4 regions of the Enterobacter sp. C3_dUdeg genome follow, and region 2 is predicted to be linked to each of the others. Evidence: predicted binding sites of a transcription regulator. Region 2 holds the regulator's gene; each other region holds the start of a gene.
What was found. Region 2 encodes PurR, which represses purine synthesis genes. Its sites were predicted from a motif close to CANGCAAACGTTTGCNTG; they were not measured.

Region 1: the regulator PurR is predicted to act here: its motif matches at 2,067-2,084, upstream of gcvT (glycine cleavage system aminomethyltransferase GcvT).
Region 3: the regulator PurR is predicted to act here: its motif matches at 1,877-1,894, upstream of gltS (sodium/glutamate symporter).
Region 4: the regulator PurR is predicted to act here: its motif matches at 2,502-2,519, upstream of glyA (serine hydroxymethyltransferase).

Annotation. Positions count from the first base shown of each region.
Region 1 covers NZ_BAAKFX010000009.1:18,309-23,104, forward strand. Annotated here, with positions in the region: gene gcvP (aminomethyl-transferring glycine dehydrogenase) at 1-376, opposite strand, end outside; gene gcvH (glycine cleavage system protein GcvH) at 501-890, opposite strand; gene gcvT (glycine cleavage system aminomethyltransferase GcvT) at 914-2,008, opposite strand; gene ubiI (FAD-dependent 2-octaprenylphenol hydroxylase) at 2,406-3,608, opposite strand; gene ubiH (2-octaprenyl-6-methoxyphenyl hydroxylase) at 3,621-4,796, opposite strand, start outside; gene pepP (Xaa-Pro aminopeptidase) at 4,796-4,796, opposite strand, start outside.
Region 2 covers NZ_BAAKFX010000001.1:1,300,130-1,304,925, reverse strand. Annotated here, with positions in the region: gene punC (purine nucleoside transporter PunC) at 1-925, opposite strand, end outside; gene punR (DNA-binding transcriptional activator PunR) at 1,040-1,951, shown strand; gene purR (HTH-type transcriptional repressor PurR) at 1,969-2,994, opposite strand; gene cydH (cytochrome bd-I oxidase subunit CydH) at 3,292-3,381, shown strand; gene AC27FC_RS06110 (MFS transporter) at 3,545-4,711, shown strand; gene sodB (superoxide dismutase [Fe]) at 4,750-4,796, opposite strand, start outside.
Region 3 covers NZ_BAAKFX010000008.1:141,132-145,927, reverse strand. Annotated here, with positions in the region: gene AC27FC_RS17350 (AsmA family protein) at 1-314, opposite strand, end outside; gene xanP (xanthine/proton symporter XanP) at 434-1,825, opposite strand; gene gltS (sodium/glutamate symporter) at 2,051-3,253, shown strand; gene recG (ATP-dependent DNA helicase RecG) at 3,256-4,796, opposite strand, start outside.
Region 4 covers NZ_BAAKFX010000007.1:38,074-42,869, forward strand. Annotated here, with positions in the region: gene glrR (two-component system response regulator GlrR) at 1-659, shown strand, start outside; gene glnB (nitrogen regulatory protein P-II) at 725-1,063, shown strand; gene hmpA (NO-inducible flavohemoprotein) at 1,141-2,331, opposite strand; gene glyA (serine hydroxymethyltransferase) at 2,636-3,889, shown strand; gene AC27FC_RS16030 (DoxX family protein) at 3,944-4,366, opposite strand; gene AC27FC_RS16035 (3-phenylpropionate MFS transporter) at 4,540-4,796, shown strand, end outside.

The DNA.
Region 1 (4,796 bases), on a different contig from region 2:
CTTCCAGACGGCCCTGGGAGACTTCCGGCTGGTACGGGGTGTAAGCGGTGTACCAGCCCGGGTTTTCCAGCATGTTGCGCAGGATAACCGGCGGTAACTGCACGTTGGTGTAGCCCATGCCAATGTAAGACTTATAGCGCTTGTTTAGGCCTGCGATAGCCTTCAGCTCCGCCAGCGCGGCGAATTCCGTGGTGGCTTCCCCCACCTGAGGCGGCGTGGCAAGCTGGATGTCTTTTGGCACAATCTGGCCGATCAGTGCGTTTAATGAATCCGCGCCAACTGTCTTCAGCATCTCCTGCTGTTGCTGAGCATCCGGCCCAATGTGACGTTCAATGAAGGCGCCACGGTTTTCAAGCTGGCTTAAAGTCTGTGTCATGAGCGATGGTTCCTGAAACGTGCAGTGAATTTAAGTTCCCTCTCCCTCTGGGAGAGGGTTAGGGTGAGGGGAAGATGGGCACCCTCGCCCCTGCCCTCTCCCGAAAGGAGAGGGGGATAAACAATTACTCGTCTTCTAACAGTGCTTCGTACGCGGTCGCATCCAGCAGCGCGGCAACCTGAGATTCGTCGCTGGCTTTGATCTTGAAGATCCAGCCGCCTTCATAAGGCTCGCTGTTCACCAGCTCTGGCGAATCGCTCAGCGCGTCGTTGACGGCAACGATTTCACCGCTTACAGGAGCGTAGATATCAGAAGCCGCTTTTACGGACTCCGCCACGGCGCAGTCGTCGCCCGCGCTAACGGTCGTGCCCACGTCAGGCAGGTCAACAAACACCATGTCGCCCAGCAGCTCTTGCGCGTGCTCGGTGATCCCTACGGTGTAAGTGCCGTCCGCCTCTTTGCGCAGCCACTCGTGTTCTTTGCTGTATTTCAGTTCTGCTGGCACATTGCTCATTGAAGTTCTCCTGATAAAAATGATTAGGCGACCGGCTTACCGGCGCGAACAAAAATCGGTTTGGTCACGTTGACCGGCATTTCGCGGTTGCGGATTTGTACCACCGCCGTTTCGCCAATGCCCGCCGGCACGCGTGCCAGTGCAATACTGTAGCCCAGCGTCGGGGAGAAGGTACCGCTGGTGATCACGCCTTCGCGAGGATTGCCGTCGGCATCGGTAAAGCGCACCGGCAGTTCACCGCGCAGCACGCCCTTCTCGGTCATCACCAGACCCACCAGCTGTTCAGTGCCCTTCTCGCGCTGCATCTCCAGCGCTTCACGGCCAATAAAGTCACGGTCAGCCGGTTCCCATGCGATGGTCCAGCCCATGTTGGCGGCCAGCGGAGAGACACCTTCATCCATCTCCTGACCGTAGAGGTTCATCCCCGCTTCCAGACGCAGCGTATCGCGCGCGCCCAGACCCGCCGGCTTCACGCCCGCTTCCACCAGCGCGCGCCAGAAATCAGCGGCCTTCTCGTTCGGCATCGCAATTTCGTAGCCCGCTTCACCGGTGTAGCCGGTGGTGGCGATAAACAGATCGCCCGCCTGCACGCCGAAGAACGGCTTCATGCCTTCGGTTGCTTTGCGCTGCTCGTCGTTAAACAGAGATGCGGCTTTCGCCTGCGCGTTCGGCCCCTGTACGGCGATCAGCGACAGGTCGTCACGGACGGTGATGTCGATGGCATAAGGTTCGGCGTGTTGGGTGATCCAGGAGAGGTCTTTTTCGCGGGTGGCGGAGTTGACAACGAGGCGGAAGAAATCTTCAGTGAAGTAATAGACGATAAGGTCATCAATCACGCCGCCCGAGGCATTCAGCATGCCGGTATAGAGCGCTTTACCCGGCGTTTTCAGTTTGGCGACGTCGTTTGCCAGCAGATAACGCAAAAACTCCCGGGTGCGGCTACCGCGCAGATCGACAATCGTCATGTGGGACACGTCGAACATACCGGCATCGGTGCGCACCGCGTGGTGCTCATCAATCTGCGAGCCGTAGTGCAGCGGCATCATCCAGCCATGGAAGTCCACCATGCGGGCGCCGCATAACACGTGTTGTTCGTACAAAGGAGTCTGTTGAGCCATCTTGTCCTCGTTGAAAAATTCACCGTGAAACCCGGTGTCGGCCCCGTTACCTGGCGCCGACGCAAACGTTCTCTTTTACCCGAACTTACCACCGAAACCGGCGGTTAACCATAAGGTAAAACGGGTCATCACATTAGCTTATGACCAAAAAACGCTAAAAAGCCTACAGAGTTATTCACTGGAAAAATGCGATTAACCCCGCACAAAATTAACAATGATCTAACAGGATTTAGCACATGGTGATATTTCATGCGGAAAAACGGGCCGAATTTCCGTAACATAAAATCCCGTAGATTAGATTTTCTAATGCGAAAAATGACGTGAAATTAGAATATTTCAAACGAGGGAATTTCCCCGGCGCAGAGGCCGGGAAAATAAAGTGTGACGGGGATCGAGATTAGCGTAACCAGTCGGGAAGATCGTTAAGACCCATCGCCTGGCGAAGAAGTTGAGGTTTGACGCCAGGAAGCGTATCGGCCAGTTTAAGACCAATATCGCGCAGCAGTTTTTTCGCCGGATTTGCGCCGGCAAACAGCTCGCGGAAGCCCTGCATGCCCGCCAGCATCATCGCCGCACTGTGCTTGCGGCTGCGCTCGTAGCGACGCAGGTAAAGATGCTGACCGATATCTTTGCCTTCGCGATGCAGGCGACGCAGTTCCTCAACCAGCTCCGCCGCGTCCATAAAGCCAAGGTTGACGCCCTGCCCGGCCAGCGGATGAATGGTATGCGCCGCATCCCCCACCAGCGCCAGACGATGCGCCGCAAACTGACGCGCGTAGCGGCCGGTTAACGGGAACACCTGCCGCTCGCTTTCAAGGGTGCACAAGCCAAGGCGGTTATCAAACGCCATGCACAGCGCCTGGTTAAAGGCATCCGGCGTCGCCTCCTGCATCAGCTGGGCTTTTTCAGGCACCAGGGACCAGACAATCGAGCATAGGTGCGGATCGGCAAGCGGCAGGAACGCCAGAATGCCGTCGTTGTGGAAAATCTGCCGCGCCACGCCGCCGTGCGGCTCCTCGGTACGGATCGTCGCCACCAGAGCATGATGGCGGTAATCCCAGAAGGTCAGCGGGATATCGGCTTTATTCCGCAGCCAGGAGTTCGCACCGTCAGCACCGACCACCAGACGCGCGGTCAGCATGTCGCCGCTCTGTAAGGTGATAAACGCCTCGTTTTCACCCCACGCCACCTGCTGGATCTGCGCAGGCGCAATCAGCGTCACGTCGCTGCACTGCTGCGCTTTCTGCCACAGCGCGTGGTGGATCGCCGCGTTTTCGACGATATGACCCAGATGGCTGTAGCCCATGCTTTCATCATCAAAAGCAATATGACCAAAGCTGTCTTTATCCCACACTTCCATGCCGTGATAGCAGCTGGCGCGCTGCGCCACAATATCTGCCCAGACGCCAAGGTGCGTCAGCAATTTCTCGCTGGCGGCATTGATCGCCGAGACGCGGAGTTCCGGCGGGGCATCTGGCGCAACGGGCTGAGGCTGCTTTTGCTCCAGCACCGCCACGCGCAGGCCGCTGCCCTGTAAACCACAGGCCAGAGCCAGTCCGACCATACCGCCGCCAACAATGGCGACATCAACATTTTGCACGGTGATAACTCCTTAACGCGCGACCCAACCAAGAGTCCGCTGCGCCAGCACGTCACGTGCCGGAATGAATAATTCCATCGCCATTAGCCCGAGGTTGCGACCCGCAACCAGCGGTGCCCAGCGATTGGCAAAAAGATGGACTAAGCCGTCGGTGACGCCAATCGTCGCCTCTTTATCCACCTGGCGGCGCTTCTGGTAATGGCTGAGCACCGGGTATGCGCCACAGTCTTTTTGTTCACCCCACGCCTGAGAAAGGGTTTCCGCCAGGCTCATAACATCCCGCAGGCCAAGGTTGAACCCCTGCCCCGCGATGGGGTGCAGCGTCTGAGCGGCATTACCGACAAGCGCCAGACGATGCGAGATGGACTGAGAGGCAGTAGTCAGCGAAAGCGGGTAAACCGCCCGCTGTCCAGCATGGGTAATACGCCCCAGCCGCCAGCCAAAGGCTTTCTGCAGCTCGGTACAAAAACGTTCGTCTGACCAGGCTTTAACCTCTTCGGCCTTATCCTGCGAATGACACCAGACAAGCGAACAGCGCCCGTCCGACATCGGCAGCATCGCCAGCGGGCCATGCTGCGTAAAGCGTTCAAACGCCCTGCCGTGGTGTTCAGCTGCGGTCGCGACGTTCGCAATGACCGCAACCTGCCCGTAAGGCTGCTGACGCCACTCCACGCCGCACTGGGCGCCGAGAGATGAGCGCGAGCCGTCCGCGGCGACCAGAAGCTGGCCTTCAAGCACGGTACCGTTTTCCAGCGTCACGCTGACCGACGCCTCACTGCGGCTCACGCTGGCCACGCGCGCCGGACAATGCAGCGTGACGCCCGGCGCATCCTGGAGCAGACGAAACAGACGCAATCCGACGTCGTGCAGCTCGACAACCTGACCCAGCGCGTCAATGCGGTAATCCTGCGCGTCCAGCGTGACAAAGCCAGCATGGCCGCGATCGCTTACGTGAACGGTTTTAATTGCCGTCGCGCAATCGGCGATGGCCTGCCAGATGCCAATACGGGACAGCTGCTGGCAGGTACCCTGCGCCAGGGCAATAGCGCGGGAATCAAAACCGGGATGATTTTTTGCCTGCGGCGCGACGGCTTCCACCAGGTGCACCGCTAGCTGCCCCTTCGTCAAATGCGAAATGGCCAGCGCCAGCGTGGCCCCGGTCATACCGCCGCCAACGATAATCACGCT
Region 2 (4,796 bases):
CGGCCATCACGCAGAAGGGGATCAAAATTTCGGCCAGACCGGCACCCGGAATAAAGCCAACGGCCCAGGTCCCGATAACGCTCAGCGCATACAGCACCAGCAGCCACGGCAGCATCTGCTGACCTTCCCACTTTTGCAGCGCCGCGCGACAGCCGTACCCGCCTACCAGGAATGCGATGGTCTGCGGAACATAGCTCAGGCCGATGGCTGCCGGGCTGTAACCCATATCGTGCAGAATGAACGGCGAGCCGGTGAGCCACGCGAAGAAGCTTGCCGAGCAGGCTGCATAGATCAGGACATTCCCGCGATAGGCTTTGGCGCTGAGCAGGGAAGTGAAGGTAATCGGCTTCGCGTCTGCATGCGCTTCTTTTTTATGCGCTGGCTTAAGGGCGAACGCCGGCAGCATCAATACCAGGGTAATGGCAAACAGCGTGGCGAAAATGGCCTGCCAGTCGAAATGCGCGAGGATCCAGCTGCCCAGCAGGGGAGCGAGGGCAGGTGAGAGGCCCACCAGCGGCATAATGGTAGCGAAAATACGGTTTGTGCGGTTAGCCGGATAGTAGTCGGTGACCAGCGCCTGCCAGGTCACTGCCGCGGCACAGACGCCCACGGCCTGAATAAAACGCAGCACCAGCAGCCAGGTGGCATCGCGTACCCATAACATCCCCAGGCAGCCCACGGCAAAAATGGCCAGGCCCAGCAACAGCACCGGTTTACGACCAAAGCGATCCGAGAGCGGTCCCCAGAGCAGCTGTGCGAAGGCAAAGCCGGCGAGGAATAAGCTCAGGCTGGCGCTGATGGCGGCAGCCGGGGTTTGCAAATCTTCCTGCATGGCGGCAAACGCCGGCAGGTACATATCGGTGGCCAAAAAGCCCAGCACGCTTAAGCCGCCGAGCCAGGCTAAAAAACCGTTCCTGGGTTGCATTATTTTATTCTCCTGAGGAGGCAGGTATACATTGGCGCTGAGTGTAGGGAGTGCAAAGCCGCTTGTGAAACGCTAATATTTGGCGGGTGCATTCAAAAAATTTGCAGGCAGAAAATGTGGTCAGATTATTCTCTTGAAGTGGTCGATGCTGTTGCACGTAACGGCAGCTTCAGCGGTGCGGCGCAGGAGCTGCACCGCGTCCCTTCGGCAATAAGCTACACGGTGCGCCAACTGGAGGAGTGGCTGGCGGTTCCGCTGTTTGAACGGCGGCATCGTGATGTGGAATTAACGCCCGCAGGCGCGTGGTTTTTGAAGGAAGGGCGTTCTGTTATCAAAAAAATGCAGATCACCCGCGAACAGTGTCAGCAGATCGCTAACGGCTGGCGGGGGCATCTTTCCATCGCGGTGGATAACATCGTTAAGCCGGAACGCACCCGGCAGATGATCGTCGATTTCTACCGTCATTTCTCTGACGTCGAGCTGCGGGTCTCGCAGGAGGTGTTCAACGGCGTCTGGGATGCGCTGGCGGACGGCAGGGCAGAGATGGCGATTGGGGCTACGCAGGCGATCCCGGTCGGGGGACGTTACGCTTTTCGCGATATGGGGATGCTGAGCTGGAAATGCGTGGTGGCAAGCGACCATCCGCTGGCGGCGATGGAAGGGCCGCTCAGCGATGACACGCTGCGCAACTGGCCGTCGCTGGTGCTGGAGGATACGTCCCGTTCATTGCCCAAGCGTATCACCTGGCTTCTGGACAACCAGCGGCGGGTGGTGGCCCCTGACTGGGAATCGTCGGCGACGTGCCTCAGCGCCGGGCTGTGCGTCGCGATGGTGCCCGTTCATTTCGCGCGTCCGCGCATCGATACCGGAGAGTGGGTTGAGCTGACGCTGGAGAATCCGTTCCCGGATGCGGCCTGCTGCCTCACATGGCAGCAAAATGACGTCTCGCCTGCGATGGCCTGGCTGCTGGATTATCTGGGAGACAGCGAAACGCTGAACCGGGAATGGTTACGGGAGCCAGCATAGCTGGCCCCGTAAAGCGATTAACGACGGTAGTCGCGGAACGGACCGTCCGCAACGGAACGGCGTTCGATAAGACGCGGGTGAACTTCAATAGACTGCGACTCTTCGCGTTTGTTGACGATCCTGTCCATCAGCATGTTGAAGGCCGTTTCGCCCAGCGAATCTTTCGGCTGGTGAATGGTGGTCAGCGCCGGGGTGAAGAAACGCGCGTTACGCACGTTGTCATACCCGATCACGGAAATATCCTGCGGTACGCGCAGGCCCAGCTCGTCGGCAGCGCATAGCGCGCCCATGGCCATAATGTCGCCCCCGCAGAACACGGCGGTCGGACGGTGCGGCTGGGAGACGATCTGCTGCATCGCGCGGTAGCCCGATTCCGGCTCAAAGTCACCCTGCACAATCCAGTTTTCCGGCACGTTGATCAACGCTTCTTCCATCGCTTTCATAAAACCGGCCAGACGGCCCGCGCCGGTGTTGCGCTCCAGCGGACCGGGGATCACGCCAATCTCGCGGTGGCCGCGTTCGATCAGATAACGACCGGCCATATAGCCGCCTTCAAAGGCGTTATCGATAACGGAATCGGTAAAGTCTGCGCGCGCTTCGCCCCAGTCCATCACCACCATCGGAATATGGCGATACTCTTCCAGCATCGACAGCACGGATTCCGGGTACTCGGAACACATCACCAGCAGGCCATCAACGCGCTTTTGCGCCATCATCGACAGGTAGGCACGCTGTTTTTCAATGCTGTTCCACGCGTTGCCCAGAATCAGGGTATAGCCTTTCTGGAAGCAGTTCTTTTCGACCGCTTCAATGATCTCGGCAAAATAGGCCGCTTCACTGCTGGTCGCCAGCAATCCAATGGATTTGGTGTGATTAACCTTGAGGCTACGCGCAACCGCACTTGGCGAATAGTGCAGCTCTTTGATCGCTGCCCAGACGGCGTTGCGCGTCTCTTCCGCCACAAAGCGGGTTTTGTTAATTACATGTGATACGGTTGTAGTGGAAACGTTTGCGCGTTTTGCTACGTCTTTAATTGTTGCCATTAAATGTCACTCCAGACCATATCCTAAGCTCCTGAAAAACTTGAAGGTAAACGTTTGCCTTCTCTCACCCTTATCTCGCAATCTTGAATTGCGGCACGCCGGGAAAACGACACGGGACGTCAGGAGGGGGTCAATGGCCGGTACGCTAATAAATTTAGCGTGGAATTTTGTCCTATCTTGATGAAAAGGGGAAGAGGTAAAGTGGTTATCAGTATAAATCCAGGAAGATTTTTAACGTAATCTGTGCAAAAATGAGCAAGCTCACTTTTCGTGTGGGGATTAAAAGGAGAAAAATTGATGAGTTCCGATCTTAAGTTTTCGCTGTTCACCACCGTTGTTGTGCTGGCTCTGATTGTTGCGGCCGGTCTGACGGCTGCGCTGCACTGATTTACGCGGAGGGAGAGCCTTCTCCCTCCCGACTCCCCGGATTGTTACTTCTCTGGCAAAAATCTTTTGCCATTTTGTTAACTTCTCATTTTTTGTGATTGATGTCATGCTTTCTGCTTCTTTGTTCTGTGTCACCACATGACACGGCATCCGGAGTTGACGCATGAAAATCAATTATCCCCTGCTGGCCCTGGCGATTGGCGCTTTTGGGATTGGCACCACTGAATTCTCCCCAATGGGGTTACTGCCTGTTATTGCCCGGGGCGTAGATGTCTCTATCCCTGCGGCAGGGATGTTAATCAGCGCCTACGCTATCGGCGTGATGGTAGGGGCGCCGCTGATGACCCTTCTTCTTTCGCACCGCGCGCGCCGCAATGCGCTGATTTTCCTGATGGCGATTTTCACCCTGGGCAACGTGCTTTCGGCCATTTCGCCGGACTACACCACATTGATGCTGTCGCGCATTCTGACCAGCCTTAACCACGGCGCGTTCTTTGGGCTGGGGTCGGTCGTGGCTGCCAGCGTGGTGCCAAAACACAAGCAGGCGAGCGCCGTGGCAACCATGTTTATGGGGCTGACGATTGCCAATATCGGCGGGGTGCCTGCGGCAACCTGGCTGGGAGAAGCGATCGGCTGGCGTATGTCTTTCCTGGCGACGGCCGGGCTGGGCGTGGTTGCAATGGTGGCGCTGTTCTTCTCCCTGCCGAAAGGCAATGCCGGAGAACGTCCGGAAGTGCGTAAAGAGCTGGCGGTGCTGATGCGCCCGCAGGTGCTCTCCGCGCTGCTCACCACCGTGCTGGGGGCAGGGGCGATGTTTACCCTCTACACCTATATTTCACCGGTACTGCACGATATCACCCACGCAACGCCTCTCTTCGTTACCGCGATGCTGGTGCTGATTGGCGTGGGCTTCTCGATTGGCAACTATCTCGGCGGGAAATTTGCCGACCGTTCCGTGAGCGGGACGCTGAAGGGCTTCTTAACCCTGCTGATTGTCATCATGGTTGCCATTCCGTGGCTGGCGCGCAATGAGTTTGGGGCCGCGATTGCGATGGTCGTCTGGGGAGCCGCCACTTTCGCCGTGGTGCCGCCGCTGCAGATGCGCGTGATGCGTGTCGCGCACGAGGCGCCGGGACTTTCATCTTCCGTGAATATCGGTGCGTTTAACCTGGGTAATGCCCTGGGCGCGGCGGCCGGTGGGGCCGTGATTTCAGGTGGTCTGGGGTACAGCTTTGTGCCGGTGATGGGGGCGATTATTGCCGCGCTCGGCCTGCTGCTGGTGATGATGTCGGGTCGTAAACAGCCTGAAGCAGCCTGCGCTGCGGAATAAACCAAAAACGCAGAAGGGCGAACCCTTCTGCGTGTCTCTTACGCGGCGAAGTTCTTCGCGACAAAGTCCCAGTTAACCAGTGCCC
Region 3 (4,796 bases), on a different contig from region 2:
TCGAACAGGGTGATGGTGTCCATATGCAGCGGATCGGTTATCTGGCGGCTGCTCAGACCGATATCGACTTTTTTGGCTACCAGCGTGGCGGGTTTACCGTCCCGACCGAAGGTGACGTTTTCCAGAATGATGTGGGAAGGCGACGAAAAGCGGTGATTCATCTTGTCGAAACTGAGTTCGTAGTCGGTATTCACCGTCACCCAGCTGCTGACCTGAGACGCGCCCCAGCGGGTCTGGAGCAAAATGTAGAACGCCAGCAGCACAATGAGCAGGGCTACCAGAAGATAGATGAGGAGCTTTCCAATAAATTTCATGGTCTTCCATCCCGCAAAACGCACATAAGGGAGTTATGCACGATTTATGCGCAATCCTCAAGGCGGGAATGGTGTAATTAGATGTCACGGCAGGCATTGGCTGCCTGCCGTGAAGAGGATCAGTTCTTTTCAGGCGGGAAAACGAGGTTCAGAACGATAGCGGTGATACCGCCCGCGGCAATGCCGGAAGAGAGCAGGTTTTTCACCCAGTCAGGCGCAAACTGCAGGATCAGCGGCTGCTGGGAAACACCCAGACCGACGGCCAGCGACAGGGCGATAATCATGATCGCGCGGCGGTTCAGCGGCTCGCGGGAGACGATACGCACGCCGGAGGCCGCGATGGTCCCGAACATCACCAGCGTTGCGCCACCCAGCACCGGCTCAGGGATGTGCTGCACAAAGCCGCTTACCGCCGGGAACAGGCCGAGAACGATCAGCATCAGCGCCACCACAAAACCGACGTAGCGGCTGGCAACGCCGGTCAGCTGGATCACGCCGTTGTTCTGGCCGAAGCAGGAGTTCGGGAAGGTGTTGAATACCGCAGAGACAAACGAGTTCAGGCCGTTCGCCAGCACGCCGCCTTTCAGACGCTTCATGTACAGCGGGCCGGACACCGGCTGCTCGGAGACGTCGGAGGTGGCGGTGATATCACCGATGGTCTCCAGAGAGGTGATCATAAAGACCAGCATCAGCGGCAGGAGCAGGCCCCAGTCAATGCCCAGTCCGTAGTACAGCGGCGTAGGAACGACGATCAGCGCGCTGTTGGTCGGCGCGGTGTTCTCCGGCAGCATGCCCAGCGCCCACGCCAGCAGGTAACCCGCCGCCATGGCGATCACCAGCGAGGCGACGCGCAGGTAAGGATTACGCTGACGGTTAAGCAGAATAATGATCGCCAGCACGACACCCGCCAGCAGCAGGTTTTTCGGCGCGCCGAAGGTGTGGTCGCTCATTGCGGCATAGCCGCCGCCAATGGAGGTCAGGCCCACCTGAATCAGCGACAGGCCGATAATCATTACGACGACGCCAGAAACCAGCGGGGTGATAACGCGGCGAGCCAGATGCAGAACGCGGGAGATGACCATCTCCGTACAGCTGGCCAGCATCAGGGTGCCGAACAGCGCCGCCATCATGGTTGGGACATCCGCACCGCCGGTTTTTAGCGCCGTACCGCCCATGATCAGCGGTGCCACGAAGTTAAAGCTGGTGCCCTGAATCGACAATAATCCCGACCCCACCGGCCCCCACGCTTTAATTTGAATAATCGAGGCCACGCCGGAGGCGAAGAGAGACATGCTGATAATGTGCTGCGTGTCCTGCGCCGGTAAACCGAGCGCCTGGCAAATTAGCAGCGCCGGGGTGATCACCGCAACAAACATTGCCAGAAGATGCTGGCAGGCGGCGAAAAGCGTTTGCGGCAGCGGCGGGCGATCCTCAAGGCGGTAAATCAGTTCGCTATTTTGCTTCTGCGCAATCGGTTGCGCATCAGGCGACTCTATGGTGTTAACGGACATCGGCGGCAATCCCACGGTGGAAAAGCGGGCATTTTATCTGACCACCTGGTAAAAGCAAACGATTGCCAGCAAAAAAAGGGAAGAAAATCTGCCGCTGTGAGCAGGTTTTCTACAACGCGTGGGGAAAAAAAATTACACTTTTTGCGCCGGGGGCTCATGAAGAGCGCAAACCGGCCCAGGATAACGCCGCGTGTGTATGGAACACGCGCATAACAGGAGCCTTTTATGATTCATCTCGATACGTTGTCGACCCTTGTTGCCGCAACGCTGGTTCTTCTGCTTGGTCGCAAGCTGGTACATAGCGTTTCCCTTCTGAAGAAATACACCATTCCTGAACCTGTCGCCGGTGGCCTGCTGGTGGCGCTGGCCCTGCTGATACTGAAAAAAAGCATGGGCTGGGAAATCGATTTTGATATGTCCCTGAAAGATCCGCTGATGCTGGCCTTCTTTGCCACTATCGGCCTGAATGCCAACCTGGCGAGCCTGCGCTCGGGCGGTAAGGTGCTCGGCGTATTCCTGATTGTGGTGGTGGGGCTGCTGCTGATGCAAAACGCCATTGGCATCGGCATGGCAACGCTGCTGGGGCTGGATCCGCTGATGGGTCTGCTGGCGGGGTCGATTACCCTTTCGGGCGGTCACGGAACCGGGGCCGCGTGGAGCAAGCTGTTCATCGAGCGCTACGGGTTTGAAAACGCGACGGAAGTGGCGATGGCCTGTGCGACCTTTGGCCTGGTGCTGGGTGGCCTAATTGGTGGTCCGGTGGCGCGGTATCTGGTTAAGCACTCCACCACGCCGAACGGCAGGCCGGACGATGAGCTGGTGCCGACCGCCTTCGAAAAGCCGGACGTTGGCCGCAGCATCACCTCGCTGGTGCTGATTGAAACTATCGCGACGATCGCCATCTGCCTGACCGTGGGCAAAGTGGTTGCGCAATGGCTGGCGGGTTCCGCGTTTGAACTGCCGACGTTTGTCTGCGTGCTGTTTATCGGGGTGATCCTGAGCAACGGTCTGGCGCTGATGGGCTTCTACCGCGTGTTTGAACGGGCGGTATCGGTGCTCGGCAACGTCTGCCTGTCGCTGTTCCTGGCGATGGCGCTGATGAGCCTCAAGCTGTGGGAGCTGGCCTCGCTGGCGCTGCCGATGGTGGCGATTCTTGCGGTGCAGGCGCTGTTTATGGCGCTGTACGCCATGTTCGTGACCTGGCGCATGATGGGCAAAAACTACGATGCGGCGGTGCTGGCGGCCGGTCACTGCGGGTTTGGTCTGGGGGCTACCCCAACGGCTATAGCCAACATGCAGGCGATCACCGAACGGTTCGGACCATCGCACATGGCGTTTCTGGTGGTCCCGATGGTTGGGGCGTTCTTTATTGATATCGTCAACGCGCTGGTGATCAAGCTGTACCTGATGCTGCCGATGTTTGCCTGAAATCAGGCGTTGGAATACCGCTCGGTTTCCGGCATCCAGCGCTCAATCAACGCTGCCGCCTGTTCGGGGTAGCGTTCATGAATATGGCGGGCGAGGCGCTGAACCTCGGGGATCATGGTCTGATCGCGCAGTAAATCCGCTACTTTGAACTCCGCGTTACCCGTCTGACGCGTGCCCAGCAGTTCGCCCGGGCCGCGGATCTCCAGGTCTTTTTGCGCAATCACAAAACCGTCGTTGCTGTCGCGCAGCACCTGCAGACGCATCTGGGCGGTTTTGGAAAGAGGCGCTTTGTAGAGCAGTACGCAGTGGGACGCAACCGCGCCGCGGCCGACGCGCCCGCGCAGCTGGTGGAGCTGGGCAAGGCCGAGACGCTCCGGGTTTTCGATGATCATCAGGCTGGAATTGGGGACGTCCACGCCGACTTCGATCACCGTGGTGGCGATCAGCAAATGCAAATCACCCTGTTTGAACGACTGCATCACCGCCTGTTTTTCGGCGGGCTTCATGCGTCCGTGAACCAGACCCACGTTCAGCTCGGGCAGCGCCAGCTTAAGCTCTTCCCACGTTGCTTCGGCAGCCTGCGCTTCCAGCAGTTCAGATTCTTCAATCAGCGTACAGACCCAGTAGGCCTGACGCCCTTCCTGGGTGCAGGCGTTGCGCACGCGGTCAATGATATCGCTGCGGCGCGTGTCGGGAATGGCGACCGTGGTGACCGGCGTACGGCCCGGCGGCAGTTCGTCAATGGTGGAGGTATCCAGATCGGCGTAGGCGGTCATCGCCAGGGTGCGTGGGATCGGCGTAGCGGTCATGATCAGCTGATGCGGGTGGAAGCCCTGCTGCAGGCCTTTTTCCCAGAGCGCCAGACGCTGATGTACGCCGAAGCGGTGCTGCTCGTCGATAATCACCAGCGCAAGACCGTTAAACTGCACCTGCTCCTGGAAGATGGCGTGCGTGCCGACAATCATCTGCACCTGCCCGCTGGCAATAGCCTCCTGTTGCGCAAGGCGCGCTTTGCCTTTTTGCTTCCCGGCAAGCCAGCCCACTTCAATTCCGAGTGGCGCAAACCAGGCGCGGAAATTGTTGGCGTGCTGTTCAGCCAGCAGCTCGGTCGGCGCCATTAGCGCCACCTGTTTACCGTTAGCAATCGCGCGCAGGGCCGCCAGGGCGGCAACCAGCGTTTTACCGGAGCCCACGTCGCCCTGCACCAGACGCATCATCGGCACGTCGAGCGCCATATCGCGTTCAATCTCGGCGGTGACGCGCGCCTGCGCGCCGGTGGGCTTAAACGGCAGCGAGGCCAGCAGCTTATCTTTGAGCGCATCATTCTGGCTTAACGGCTGAGCGTGGAAACGCTGCGCGCCCGCGCGAAGCGCCAGCATGCTCAGGTTATGTGCCAGTAATTCCTCAAGGATAAGACGCTGTTGTGCGGGGTGTTTGCCGCTTTCTAAATCGCTGAGCTGCAGCGTTGGCGGCGGGCGGTGCAGGGTGCGCAGCGCCTCGGGCAGGCTCATCATGCCCTGCGCCAGCTCGGGCGGCAGCAGCT
Region 4 (4,796 bases), on a different contig from region 2:
CCGCGGAAGGCGGCACGCTGTTCCTGGACGAGATTGGCGACATGCCCGCACCGCTGCAGGTCAAACTGCTGCGCGTGTTGCAGGAGCGAAAAGTTCGCCCGCTGGGCAGCAACCGCGATATCGATATTAATGTGCGCATTATTTCCGCCACCCACCGCGACTTGCCAAAAGTGATGGCGCGCAACGAGTTTCGCGAAGATCTCTACTACCGTCTGAACGTGGTGAATCTGAAGATCCCGGCGCTGGCGGAGCGCGCGGAAGACATTCCGCTGCTGGCGAACCATCTTTTGCGCCAGGCGGCCGATCGCCATAAACCGTTCGTGCGCGCGTTTTCCACCGACGCGATGAAGCGGCTGATGGCCGCAGGCTGGCCGGGTAACGTGCGCCAGCTGGTGAACGTGATTGAGCAGTGCGTGGCGCTGACCTCCTCACCGGTGATCAGCGATGCGCTGGTGGAGCAGGCGCTGGAAGGGGAAAACACGGCCCTGCCGACGTTTGCGGAAGCGCGGAATCAGTTCGAGCTGAACTATCTGCGCAAGCTATTGCAGATAACCAAAGGCAACGTGACCCACGCGGCGCGCATGGCCGGACGCAACCGCACCGAGTTCTACAAGCTGCTGTCGCGCCACGAGCTGGAAGCAAACGATTTTAAAGAGTAATGCCGTATGATACTGTGAGCAATCGATTACGAGGCAGCTTACAGGCAAGAGTTTAAGGACCCACCATGAAAAAGATTGATGCGATTATTAAACCTTTCAAACTGGATGACGTGCGTGAAGCGCTGGCGGAAGTCGGCATCACCGGGATGACCGTGACGGAAGTGAAAGGTTTTGGTCGTCAGAAGGGCCACACCGAGCTTTACCGTGGCGCAGAGTACATGGTCGACTTTCTGCCGAAAGTAAAAATTGAAATCGTGGTCAGCGACGATATCGTCGATACCTGCGTGGATACCATTATCCGCACCGCGCAGACGGGCAAAATCGGCGACGGTAAAATCTTCGTCTTTGACGTGGCGCGCGTGATCCGTATCCGTACCGGCGAAGAAGACGACGCCGCGATTTAACAATGCCAACGGTTTTGTAGGCCGGGTAAGGTGCAACCACCCGGCGAAAAAAGCCCCTCGAACGAGGGGCTTTTTCATTACAGCACCTTATGGGGCCCGAAACATTCGTAGTGAATGTTGTCTTTGTTCACACCCAGCTCCACCAGCTGCTTCGCGGCATACTGCATAAACGCCACCGGCCCGCAGACGTAGAACTGCATGTCCGGCGCGCTAAACGTCCCTTCCATCTGGCTTAAATTCATCAGGCCTTCAGTGTCAAACCGTGCGGCCGCGCGGTCTGCATCCGTCGGCAGGCGATACCAGGTATGCGCGGTGAAGCGCGGCAGGAACGCCCCAAGCGTTTTCACTTCATCCGCAAAGGCGTGCACGTCGCCGTTTTCCGCAGCGTGGAACCAGTTGACCTGCGCGCCGTGGTTGGCTTTCGCCAGCGTATCTAGCATCGCCAGCATTGGCGTTTGGCCGACGCCCGCAGAGATCAGCGTAACCGGTGTATTCGCTTCTACGGCCATGAAGAAATCGCCCGCCGGCGCGGCCAGATGGACCACGTCGCCCACGTTAGCTTCGTTGTGTAGCCAGTTGGATACCTGACCGCCGTCCTCACGCTTCACCGCAATGCGGTAGCCTTTGTCGTTTGGCTTGCGGGTAAGAGAATACTGGCGGATCTCCTGATACGGGAAACCTTCAGGCTTCAGCCACACGCCCAGATACTGGCCCGGCTGGTAATCGGCAACCGGCTGTCCGTCCACCGGCTCAAATTCAAAGCTGGTAATCAGCGCGCTGCGCGGCGTTTTCTCAACGATGCGGAAGGCGCGTGTGCCTTCCCAGCCGCCGTTCTTGCTGGCGTTTTTGCTGTAGATCTGCGCTTCGCGGTTGATAAACACGTTTGCCAGCACGCCGTAGGCTTTCCCCCACGCGTCCAGCACCTCCTGGCCCGGGCTGAACATCTCGTCCAGCGTTGCCAGCAGGTGGCTACCCACAATGTTGTACTGCTCGGGCTGGATCTGGAAGCTGGTGTGTTTCTGCGCGATTTTTTCCACCGCAGGCAGCAGTGCGGCCAGGTTTTCAATATTGCTGGCGTAGGCCGCGATGGCGTTGAAAAGCGCTTCGCGCTGATCGCCGTTACGCTGGTTGCTCATGTTGAAAATTTCTTTGAGCTCCGGGTTATGCGTGAACATGCGATCGTAGAAATGGGCGGTGAGTTTAGGGCCGGTTTCCACCAGCAGGGGGATGGTGGCTTTAACGGTAGCGATGGTTTGAGCGTCGAGCATGGCAGCTTCCTTCCGATGTGACTTTAATGATGTATTTTAAATGCATCTTATAAAAAATACCCCTGCGTTGTAAATGGTTCTTTGCAAGATGAAAAATATGCATCACAAACCTGAAAAGAAATCCGCTGGAAAGGGCGAGAGCTTTATTCCTCAAACCCTTGCGTGGCGCGAAGGAAAACGTTTGCGTAAAATCGTTTGTCAAGACCTGTTATCACAGAACTAATCAGTTATACTGTTGCCCGTCGTCCAACAGGACTGCCTTTTCAGGCCAAAATTTACTTGTTAGCTGAGTCAGGAGATGCGGATGTTAAAGCGTGAAATGAACATTGCCGATTATGATGCCGAACTGTGGCAGGCTATGGAGCAGGAAAAAGTACGTCAGGAAGAGCACATCGAACTGATCGCCTCCGAAAACTACACCAGCCCGCGCGTCATGCAGGCGCAGGGTTCTCAGCTGACTAACAAATATGCTGAAGGTTACCCGGGCAAACGCTACTACGGCGGTTGCGAGTACGTGGATATCGTTGAGCAGCTGGCTATCGACCGTGCGAAAGAACTCTTTGGCGCTGACTACGCGAACGTGCAGCCACACTCTGGCTCTCAGGCTAACTTCGCGGTCTATACCGCGCTGCTGCAGCCGGGCGATACCGTTCTGGGTATGAATCTGGCGCAGGGCGGCCACCTGACTCACGGCTCCCCGGTTAACTTCTCCGGCAAACTGTACAACATCATCCCTTACGGTATTGATGAGTCCGGTAAAATTGACTACGAAGACATGGCGAAGCAGGCTAAAGAGCACAAACCGAAGATGATCATCGGTGGCTTCTCTGCTTACTCCGGTATCGTTGACTGGGCAAAAATGCGTGAAATCGCAGACAGTATCGGTGCTTACCTGTTCGTCGACATGGCGCACGTTGCGGGTCTGATTGCCGCTGGCGTTTACCCGAACCCGGTTCCACACGCTCACGTTGTGACCACCACCACCCACAAAACCCTGGCGGGTCCACGCGGTGGCCTGATCCTGGCGAAAGGCGGTGACGAAGAGCTGTACAAAAAACTGAACTCCGCTGTATTCCCAAGCGCGCAGGGCGGCCCGCTGATGCACGTTATCGCGGCTAAAGCCGTTGCGCTGAAAGAAGCGATGGAGCCTGAGTTCAAGGTTTATCAGCAGCAGGTTGCTAAGAACGCTAAAGCGATGGTGGAAGTGTTCCTGAACCGTGGCTACAAAGTGGTCTCCGGCGGTACTGAAAACCACCTGTTCCTGCTGGATCTGGTTGATAAGAACCTGACCGGTAAAGAAGCTGACGCAGCCCTGGGCCGCGCCAACATCACCGTGAACAAAAACAGCGTGCCAAACGATCCGAAGAGCCCGTTCGTGACCTCCGGTATCCGTATCGGTTCTCCGGCCGTGACTCGCCGCGGCTTCAAAGAAGCGGAAGTGAAAGAGCTGGCTGGCTGGATGTGTGACGTTCTGGACAACATCAATGACGAAGCGGTTATCGAGCGCGTCAAAGGTAAAGTTCTGGATATCTGCGCACGCTTCCCGGTATACGCGTAATTCCTCTGCCTGGCAGAAATAAAAAAGGCCGCGCTTGCGGCCTTTTTTTATGGCTTAACGCCGGTCGAGGGAAATGGCTCCAGGTCCGACAATCGCCAGCAAAATAAAGGCGCCAGCAATACTGACGTTCTTATAGAAGTTAATCATATTCGGCACGACCGCATCACCGGTCATATCCCAGTAATGGTGACCGATAATCGCCGTGCCCAGCGTATAGAATACAAACAGTACCGCGAGCGGGCGGGTGAAAAAGCCCAGCACGATCAGGATGGCAGCAGGGACTTCCATCACCACCGCAATAATGGCCGCCAGCATGGGCATCGGCGTACCCAGCGAGGTCATATATTGTACGGTGCCGCTAAACCCCGTCAGTTTTGGATAACCAAAGATGATAAACAGCACGACAAGCGCGATGCGGCCAATCAGCAGCAGCAGGTGACGTGACTGACCGAAATCGAAATAACGTAGTGAGTTCATGGCAGAAAAACCTCTGCAAGTGGAGTAATTTAAACGTAATACATATTTTCATTCCCTGCCATAAGCCAGACGACTGCACAAGATGTTAATTTTTCGTTAATTTATAGCAGGCTATCTACTTGCTTAATTTTTATATTCTCGCCAGACTATGGCCTCGATTTCGGGAGGGATTCATGGTCTTGCATTCCACGCGCTGGCTGGCGCTCAGTTATTTCACCTATTTCTTTAGCTACGGTATTTTTCTGCCCTTCTGGAGCGTCTGGCTCAAGGGTATCGGCCTGACTCCTGAGACTATCGGTGTCCTGCTGGGGGCCGGGCTGGTGGCGCGTTTCCTCGGCAGCCTGCTGATTGCCCCGCGCGTCAGCGATCCCTCCTTACTGATCAAGGCCGTGCGCATTCTTGCTTTGCTGACGCTGGTCTTTGTTGCCTG